DNA from 3 places in the Exiguobacterium sp. s91 genome. Region 1 is predicted to be linked to each of the others. Evidence: a T-box and tRNA genes for the amino acid it is inferred to sense, from the RefSeq annotation. Region 1 holds a T-box; the other regions hold tRNA genes.

Evidence for each region. A T-box is a leader RNA that pairs with one kind of tRNA and senses whether it is charged. The one in region 1 lies ahead of KNQ06_RS03290 (valine--tRNA ligase), so its partner is inferred to be a tRNA-Val.
Region 2: it has a tRNA-Val gene. The T-box ahead of KNQ06_RS03290 (valine--tRNA ligase) is inferred to sense a tRNA for this amino acid. The anticodon was not compared.
Region 3: it has a tRNA-Val gene. The T-box ahead of KNQ06_RS03290 (valine--tRNA ligase) is inferred to sense a tRNA for this amino acid. The anticodon was not compared.

What each region holds. Positions count from the first base shown of each region.
Region 1 is NZ_JACSMZ010000001.1:667,073-670,356, reverse strand. It holds gene KNQ06_RS03290 (valine--tRNA ligase) at 1-2,004, opposite strand, end outside; T-box leader at 2,055-2,284, opposite strand; gene hemL (glutamate-1-semialdehyde 2,1-aminomutase) at 2,339-3,284, opposite strand, start outside.
Region 2 is NZ_JACSMZ010000004.1:137,070-140,353, reverse strand. It holds gene KNQ06_RS15185 (efflux RND transporter permease subunit) at 1-1,226, opposite strand, end outside; tRNA gene KNQ06_RS15180 (tRNA-Val) at 1,412-1,484, shown strand; gene KNQ06_RS15175 (PTS sugar transporter subunit IIC) at 1,582-2,604, opposite strand; gene KNQ06_RS15170 (metallophosphoesterase family protein) at 2,965-3,284, shown strand, end outside.
Region 3 is NZ_JACSMZ010000004.1:147,572-150,855, forward strand. It holds gene KNQ06_RS15220 (HAMP domain-containing sensor histidine kinase) at 1-1,037, opposite strand, end outside; gene KNQ06_RS15225 (YdhK family protein) at 1,185-1,736, shown strand; tRNA gene KNQ06_RS15230 (tRNA-Val) at 1,783-1,855, opposite strand; gene KNQ06_RS15235 (nitroreductase family protein) at 1,996-2,622, opposite strand; gene yhfH (protein YhfH) at 2,808-2,954, shown strand.

The DNA of each region.
Region 1 (3,284 bases):
ACGCGTCGTCTGCTTCGCTGCTTCATCTTCCCCGTTGAGCGGTAATTTCGCCATCTCGATGTACCAGTTACAGAAGTCTTCCCAGATGAAGTGATAGAGAATACGTCCCGCTTCACCAAACTCATATTTGTCCGACAGACGCGTCACATCGTCGATCGTCGTCTGTAAGCGTGTCAGAATCCATTTATCTGCGAGTGACTTCTCGCCTGTCAAATCGATCTGATCAAACGTTAGACCATCCATGTTCATCAAGGCAAAACGGCTTGCGTTCCACAGTTTGTTCGAGAAGTTCCATGTTGCTTCGATTTTTTCCCAGTAGAAGCGGAGGTCGTTCCCTGGCGTTGATCCTGTCGTTAAGAACCAACGGAGTGAATCGGCACCGTACTTCTCAATGACATCCATCGGGTCGATTCCGTTCCTGAGGGATTTCGACATCTTGCGTCCTTCCGAATCACGAATCAATCCGTGGATCAAGACGTCTTGGAATGGACGTTGTCCTGTGAATTCGTACGATTGGAAGATCATCCGTGATACCCAGAAAGCGATGATGTCATAACCCGTAACGAGTGTCGATGTCGGGAAGTATTTTTGATAATCGGCTGCGTCCGTATTCGGCCACCCCATCGTCGAGAACGGCCAAAGCGCTGAAGAGAACCATGTATCGAGGACATCGTTGTCTTGCTCCCAGTTCTCGATATCGGCTGGTGCTTCCTTGCCAACGTAGACTTCGCCTGTTTCTTTATGGTACCAAGCCGGAATCCGGTGTCCCCACCAGAGTTGACGGCTGACACACCAGTCACGGATATTTTCCATCCAGCGTACGTACGTGTTTTCAAAGCGTTGTGGAACGAAGTTAACCTTGTCTGGCCCTTGTTGCTCCTCAAGTGCTTTTTGCGCGAGTGGCTCCATTTTAACGAACCATTGGAGTGAGAGATACGGCTCAACGATCGCGTCTGAACGCTCCGAGTGACCGACAGAGTGCAAGTGTGGTTCGATTTTGATTAGAACACCTTCTGCTTTTAAATCTTCAACGATTTGTTTTCGGCATTCGAAACGATCCATGCCTTCGTATTTCCCTGCGTTCTCGTTCATCGTTCCATCTTCATTCATGACGAGGACACGTGGTAACTCGTGACGGTTACCGACTTCGAAGTCGTTCGGGTCGTGTGCTGGTGTGATCTTAACGACACCTGTACCGAACTCCATGTCGACATAGTCATCGGCAACAATCGGAATCTCGCGACCAACGATTGGTAACGTGATCGTTTTTCCGACGAGGTGAGCATAACGCTCATCCTTCGGGTTCACGGCGATCGCTGTATCACCGAGCATCGTCTCAGGACGTGTCGTCGCTAGTTCAACGTGACCTGAACCGTCCGTTAGTGGATAGCTGAAGTGATAGAACGCACCTTCGATATCCTTGTAGATGACTTCGATATCCGAGATCGCTGTTTTCGTCGCTGGGTCCCAGTTAACGATGTATTCGCCGCGGTAGATCAAGCCTTTTTCGTAAAGTTTCACGAAGACTTCTTGAACCGCTTCCGACAATCCTTCGTCGAGCGTGAAGCGTTCACGCGAATAATCGAGTCCAAGACCAAGTTTTGCCCATTGTGCACGGATCGTTGACGCGTACTCTTCTTTCCATGCCCATGATTGCTCAAGGAATTTCTCACGACCCATTTCAAGACGTGATTGTCCTTCTGCCCGCAGTTTTTGTTCGACTTTTGCTTGCGTCGCGATACCGGCATGGTCCATTCCTGGTAGATAAAGGACGTCAAACCCTTGCATCCGCTTCATCCGTGTCAGCATGTCTTGTAACGTCGTGTCCCACGCGTGACCAAGGTGCAATTTACCTGTGACGTTCGGTGGTGGAATGACGATCGTGTACGGCTCTTTTTCTGGATCCTGATCGGCTTTGAAATAGTCACCTTTCACCCAAAAGTCGTACCATTTTTCTTCCGTTGCCTGCGGATCATACTTCGTTGGCATTGATAATTCCTGCATCCTGATCGCTCCCTTTTTGTCCATAATAAAAACGGCTTCTCTCGTCCTATGCTAAGGACGAAAGAAAGCCGTTGCTTTTTTCCGCGGTACCACCTTAGTTCATCCAAAATTGGATGCCCTCGAGCCACGTAACGTGTGGAGGACGGATATCGCTCGTAAGACTCACGATACCAGCTCGTGGGGTGACCTTCCTCCTGTTCGCCCGTCACATCTTTCAGCCAAGGATGTGTTCTCTACACCGGTACGAATACAGGACTACTCTTCCCGTCATCGCTGTTGCCATTTTCTTCTTTACTCATTTTAGCCGAGAGTTCAAGTAATCGTCAAGAACTGCTTAACGACCAAATTCAACTTGGAGTTCTTGGAACGTCAATTCGACGGCTTCGATCGTCCGTTCGATGTCTTCGTCCGTATGGGCGATCGACAGGAAGAGACCTTCGAATTGTGACGGTGGTAAGAAGACACCACGCGCCGCCATCTTTTGATAATACGAACGGAACATCTCAAGGTTCGATGTTTTCGCTTTTTCGAAGTTCGTGACACGTTCATTCGTAAAGAAGACACCAAACATCGCGCCTGCGCGGTTCGTCGTCAGCGGAATGTTATATTTCGCCGCAGCATTCAGGTAGCCTTCTGACAAACGGCTCGCTTTCCGGTCGAACTCTGCATAGTGTTCTGGTTTCAATTGTGTCAATGTCGCTAGACCCGCTGCCATCGCGAGTGGGTTCCCGGATAATGTACCCGCTTGATAGATTGGACCTTGTGGTGCGATCTGTTCCATAATGTCACGACGTCCGCCGTAAGCCCCGACTGGCATGCCGCCGCCGATGACTTTACCGAGACATGTGATGTCCGGTGTGACACCGAAATGTCCTTGCGCACAGTGGAATCCGACACGGAAACCGGTCATGACTTCGTCAAAGATCAATAAAGCGCCGTTTTCCGATGTGATCTCCCGTAAGCCTTCGAGGAAGCCTGGTTCTGGTGGCACGAAGCCCATGTTCCCAGCAGCCGGTTCGACGATGACACCAGCGATATCGTCGCCGTGTTTTTCGAACGCGATCCGGACAGCGTCCAAATCGTTGTATGGAACCGTCAGCGTCATGCTCGCGATTTGCGCCGGAACGCCTGGTGAATCCGGTAGTCCGAGTGTCGCGACACCTGACCCTGCTTTGATCAAGAGCGAGTCGCCGTGACCATGGTAACAGCCTTCGAATTTGAGGATTTTCGTCCGACCTGTATAGCCGCGTGCGAGACGAAGGGCAGCCATCGTCGCTTCT
Region 2 (3,284 bases), on a different contig from region 1:
AAGAAGATAGCGGCGATGAGTAATGATAATGGAATCGAGACGATGGCGATGATCGTCGCGCGGATATTCCGCAAGAATAACAGAACAGCGAGTGATGCGAAGAGGGCACCAAGTAATCCTTCTTTGACGAGTGTCGCAACGGACTCCTCGATATCCTTCGCTGAATCAATCCCAATCGTATAGTCGACTTGGTCGTCATATTTATTGAGAATCTTCGTGACTTCATCTGCGATTTCGACTGTATTGGCATCTTGTTTTTTCGTGATTGCCATCGATAAGGAATCTTTTAAATCGTAACGCGTTTTTTCACTTTGTTGTGAGACGGCTTCGATTTTTGCGATATCCTCTAGGCGAATCGGTTCTGCAGGTTCAGACGCCTGATCTGCAGTTGCTCCACCTGTTGTACTTGGTGGACCTTGCGTTGCACCTTGTGGTGGACCGCCAGCAGATGAACCACCTGTTTGACCGTTACTTGATGAACTAGTCGCACCTGCAGCAGGTGTCAATTGTAGATTTTTGAGTTTATCTAGATTTTCTAGTTTTTCCTCAACGCGAATCGGAATTTTCGAATCGTTTTCTGATAGCTGACCAGATGGGAACGAGACATACTTTCCATTGATTTGTTCCTTGATGCTCGAGAGCGAGAGACCCGCTTCCGTCGCTTTCTCCTTATCGACGGTGATTTGAACGAGATCATCCTTATAGCCACCAACCGAAACGCTGTTGATTCCTGGAATCTTATTAAGTTCAGGTTCGATATCTTCCTTTAGGATTTTTTCGATGTCTTTACCATCCTTGCTAAAGAAAGAGATGTTATAGATCGGGAATGAACCAAATGACAAACGATTCAATTTCGTCGTTGCTTCCTCCGGTAGATTCGCATCTTGGATGGCAGCATCGATTTGTTGTTCGACCTTATCCATATCAGTATCGAACGGGAATTCGATGTTTAAGATACCGATACTTTCATAAGAAGAACTTGTTAGCTTGGTAGCCCCTTCAATTCCTTTTAGAGAAGTTTCAAGCTTTGAGACGACTTGTTTATCGACATCGTCAGGTGATGCACCAGGGTAAACCGCTTCGATTGAAATCTGAGGAAACTCGATTTCCGGGAACTGGTCGACTTTTAATTGTGAGAAGGAATACACGCCTCCTAAAATCAATAGGATTGCAATGATGAAGACAGCAACCGAGTTCTTCAAACTAAATCGGGTTAAAAAGTTCATATGAACGCTCCTTTCTTTTTATATGTGCTTATTTACATAGTAGAGGACACTCATAGAACCCGCAACTTTAAAACTGTTTTTATTTAAAAAGATCTTTTTGAAAAAAGATAATTTTTTTATGAAAAAGGCTTTACACTTTTCGATATGCTGCTATAATAAAAACATACCCAGTAACAACACAGCATGATTCTGTAGCTCAGCTGGGAGAGCGCTACCTTGACAGGGTAGAGGTCGCTGGTTCGAGCCCAGTCAGAATCATACCGAAATCGTTCCTTTTCGAAGGGGCGATTTTTTTTGCGTTAAAAAAACTATTCCCGAAATCAATCAGGAATAGTTGGAAGGGAGGTAAATTGTTTTATTGAATTTCGAGATGAAGATCGCCACGCTTCGTCCACCCTGCGACAGTCGTCAATCGATAGAAGACGAGCGTCAAGACACCAGGTAGAACGACACCAGTCAAGAAGAAAACGAGGAACGCCTGAGGACCTTGGTTGACGAAGATATTGAGTGGGGCAATCATCGAATTTAATCCAAGTCCTGCGAGTTCGTACGGTACTTTCAAAGAGAGTAGAAGCGTCGCGACAGGAGCTGAAATCATCGCTGCGAGAAACGGTGCAACGACAAGACGTGGATTTTTAACGATATTCGGGAATTGTACTTTAGGTGTTACAAAGAATGAAGCAATCAAACCACCTGGATCCGTCTGACGGTATGCCATCAACGTAAAGCCGACGAATTGAGCGGAACAGCCAATCAGTGCAGCGGCACTTGCTACAGGATCAAGTTGCAAAGCGATAGCGAGTGCAGCGGACGAAGCAGGAGACATCAATAAGACACTAAAGATGAGTGCAATGACAAGAGATGTAGCAATAGGAGAAGACTCGACTGAAGCCGTGATCATGGCACTGAATTTTGTAAGGAGTGGTGTCGTGACGGCAGCAGCACCGATTCCAGTCACGCCACCAGCAAGGACAGCACTCATCGGGATCACCATCATGTCAAATTTCGTTTTTCCAGTCATGCGTTTTCCGACGTATACAGCGACAGCAGCTGCGAGTAACGCACTGATTGGCTGACCGGGTACAAGAACGAGTCCAGAAGCAGTCGATTGAAGAGCGGCACCACCAATCGTCGCTGCGATCATCGCGCTGAACAGGACAAGTGTGTTTCCTCCGAGCTGAAAGGCAATACCGGCACCAAGCGCAGGGGCGAGTAGTACTTTTGCGACACCACCAATCGTCAGTAGCATTTGGATATGTAGAAGATTTCCGAGCGTCTCAATCAGGAGTCCGACACCGAGTGTTACAAGAACGGCATTTGCCATTCCAGCTGATACTTTTACCATTCGATCCATCGCATATTCTTTCAACGTTGTCATCCTCTCTATCTATCTCTATTTTTTGCCATGAAAAAAGCCTATCCGTTTTTGGGATAGGCGCCACTCATTCTGTGCGGGCGCCTCATTCGATGCATCGAAAGAAGGGCCCAAAAATCATTTCCGTTTCATCATCGGAAAAGTTTTCAGTCCCTCATGCATAGAATAATCAGTCGGCCGGCTTGGTTAAATGGCTGTTGCGTCGGAATCATTCGATCGTGCCCCTCTCTGTGAATTTTTCTAAGCCTAACACGCTCTTGATTAATAATCAATATTTTCTGACAATTTATTTTTTCCTGAAATCTGACAGGAATTCACGGTATCATCGGGAAATCCTAATGTACCAACAATGGAGGCGTTTACATGAAAGTGATGCTTTTTACAGATATTCATGGCAATGCATCAGCATTACGTGCGGTATTGTCCTATCTTGATCAACAATCAGATATCGATGCCGTCTATTGTCTCGGTGATCTTGTCGGCATTGGACCAGAGCATAATGAAGTCATTGATCTATTGAAGCAACGACCTGATATTCAAACGATTTCTGGGAATCATGATGAATGTGTCCTTGCTTTAATCCATGGGGAGACATATCCCGATAGTTACCGCCATGCGAAAGAGCACCATCAATGGATCGCGGATACGTTGACGCAAGAAAATCAAAAGTATTTGGAACGTTT
Region 3 (3,284 bases), on a different contig from region 1:
TGACGGAGCTGCTGAGCGTCACCCATCACTTCTAATCGCTCACCTTCTATCTCGAACGAAACATTTTCTTGTTCGATGTCCAGGCGCATCAATCGTATCACTTGATGAATCAAGTCTTCGACATCGACAGGTTTTCGCTCCATCATAAAAGCATTGGCGTCAATTCGTGCTAGCCAAAACAATTGCTCAATCCATTCATTCATTTGCTGACTTTCTTCTCGAATGATCGTAATGTAGCGTTGTTGTTCATCCGGCGTCAACGTTTGGCGTTCGAGAATATCCGCGTATCCCTTTATATATGTCAATGGTGTTCGTAGTTCATGAGATACGGTTGCTAAAAATTCGGATCGTTCCCGATTCAAAAAATCGAGATCTTGTTTTAATTGCTGAATCGAACGCGCCAATTGTCCCAGTTCATCTTTTCGATCAATCGGCAACTCTCCACCTTCCCCATCCAATAGACGCGCTGTCGCTTTTTCCATCTGAATCAACGGACGAGAAATGAGTCGGGTCGTCCAAATGCTTGCCGCACCTGCTAATAAAAGCGCTAGCAGACCCACTTGGAGAAACTGCTGTTTCAACGGATCAAGTACGTGATCTACGATTGCTTTAGAAGCGAACATGAAGACATGACCACGATGTTCCCCGTCAATGTTGATGGGACTGTCCGTCATTAAAAAGTCACGCATCGTCACGATTTTTCCTTGTTGACGGTAATCAAAATCCGTATGCTCTAACATGCTCTTCATCTCATTCGACAAAGGTCGTGACGCTTCGAGTTGTTTTCCATCTGCATCAGTGATCACCACAGTAAACGATGAATCTGCTTCCATCATGCTGACATGGCGCATCGTCGTTTGGTCATAGGAATCGACAAGGACATCACGGTGTGTATTTCCTCGGTTCAGTAAACCGTCTACTACTTCCTGCGTTCGTGTTTGAGACAACTGATAATACAATGTCCCAAACAACACACTGCCACAAATTAAAAATGCCGCAAGCACGATTCCTCCGACTGAGTATGAAATACGACGCATGACGATTCCTCCTTTTTCTCTCCACTTTTAGTATAGCTAAAAAAAACGCGATCGACGCAGGCAAACGAAACTGTCACCTCATCTGCACACGATTTGCATATACGCTGGGTATAGTAAAGAAGACTAGTGACTTCAGGAGGGTTTTATATGAAAAAATCATTGACATTAACCGCACTTGCTCTTAGTTCTACGCTTTGGCTCGGTGCATGTGGATCCGCCAATAACGATGGAAGTAATAGTGACTCACACGATATGTCTCATGGAGATATGATGCATTCGAGCGACGGAAAGCTACCATCCGGTTTAAAGGAAGCCAGTGATCCGACTTATCCGAAAGGAAGCAACGTCACGTTGACGACGGATCATATGGACGGTATGGACGGAGCTAAAGCAACGATTGCGGGAGCTTACGATACCGTCGTCTATGCGATCAGTTACAAACCGACTACTGGTGGAAAGATGGTGAAAAATCATAAATGGGTCATTCAGGAAGAACTCGATCCCGTTCCAACTAAACCACTGCAAGTTGGTGATGAAACGACTGTCAAAGCGGATCATATGAAAGGTATGGATGGAGCAAAAGCGACGATTGATGAAGTAAAGGAAACGACGGTCTACATGGTGAACTATGAACCGACGGACGGTGGAGAGATGGTGAAAAACCATAAATGGGTCACAGAGGATGAGATAAAGAAATAATAAAAAAAGCCCGCTTTTCCTATAAAGGAAAAGCGGGCTTTCGGTATGATTCTGACTGGGCTCGAACCAGCGACCTCTACCCTGTCAAGGTAGCGCTCTCCCAGCTGAGCTACAGAATCATGTTTGCAGTACGTTATGTACTTGCTAGGACATGTATTAATATATCAAGAAACTAAAAGGCTGACAAGTCTTTTTCCGAAAAAAAAATAAAAAAATTTAAAATGGGGGAATCAACCCCGCTTCCCCCATTTTGAATGACTTACAGGAAGGTTGATACTCGATCAATCGGTAAACGTAGTGCCGGACGTTTTTTCGCATCTTCAACCGCTTTTCCGACAGCAATTAGCATGACCGGTACATACCGTGACTCGGTGATGAACGTTTCCGCAAAACGTTGATGATCAAATCCACCCATTGCGAGTGTTGATAATCCACGCGCTTCTGCCGCAAGCATCAATTGCATCGCAGCAAGGCTCGCATTCGACATAGCCGCGTCGCGTCCATACGCCTCACTTTGATAAGCGCCTTCTACCTGTGCCTTGATCGAATCAAACAGATCCTCTGTCATGCCACCTGCTTCCACTGCTGGCCCGTACACCGGATTGTAGTTTCGATTAGCTTGAACATCACCTAAGATCGCAATGACTGCTGAAGCCGAAGTGATAGCCGGCTGATTGTATGCGATCGGTGCAAGCTGCTGCTTCACTTCTTCCGAATGAAAGACCGTGAAATGCCAGTGTTGCAAATTCCAAGCACTCGGCGCGGCTGTCGTCCATTCTAATAGTTCTTCTACTTCCTGTTTTGAAAGCTTGAACGTTTCGTCGTAATGACGAACGGAACGTCTTTCTGTTAAGACACGCATTGTATCAAGTGTTGCCTGTGTCATGTGTAAATCCCCCTTATCATTATCAGATTACTTAGATATCGTAGCATGTCTCTTTTTCATTGTCCTCTATCAGTACTTCAAATGAATTAACTGTTATAAAACAATAGTTGACATTCGATTTCTGTACTAATACAATAAAATCAAGAAAAAAGATCATTGCGTTTACTTTGAAGGAGGAAAAACACATGGAACAACCCCTTTACCAAGAAGCATCTGCTGCATTCTATCGTGAGCTTCCCGTCAAGACGTGTGCCCATTGCGGAAAAGAGATGGATGAACAATGTGAATCCTATCAAACGGAATGCGATGAGTGTGCTGTAACAGAACACTAATAACACATGAAACAATCACTTACTTAGTGGTTGTTTTTTTATTTCTTTTAAACTCTTTCTAAATAAATCGATATTTTTTAGAAAAATCGATTTTCCGTCATCTTTTTGTCATCTGTTTGTTACAAAAGAAACAGTCAGAATGTTACATTATCTGTATATGATATTTTTTGACAAAAGGAGCGACAGACAACGATGGATCCATTTACCTCAAGCCACGCTAGCGAACTCGGTCCACGACCGCGTACAAAAAAAAGAAAGTTTTTCCCTCGATTTTTCTTACTTCTCACACTTGTTTTTCTCGGAGTTGGGGGATATGTCGCTTATCGATAC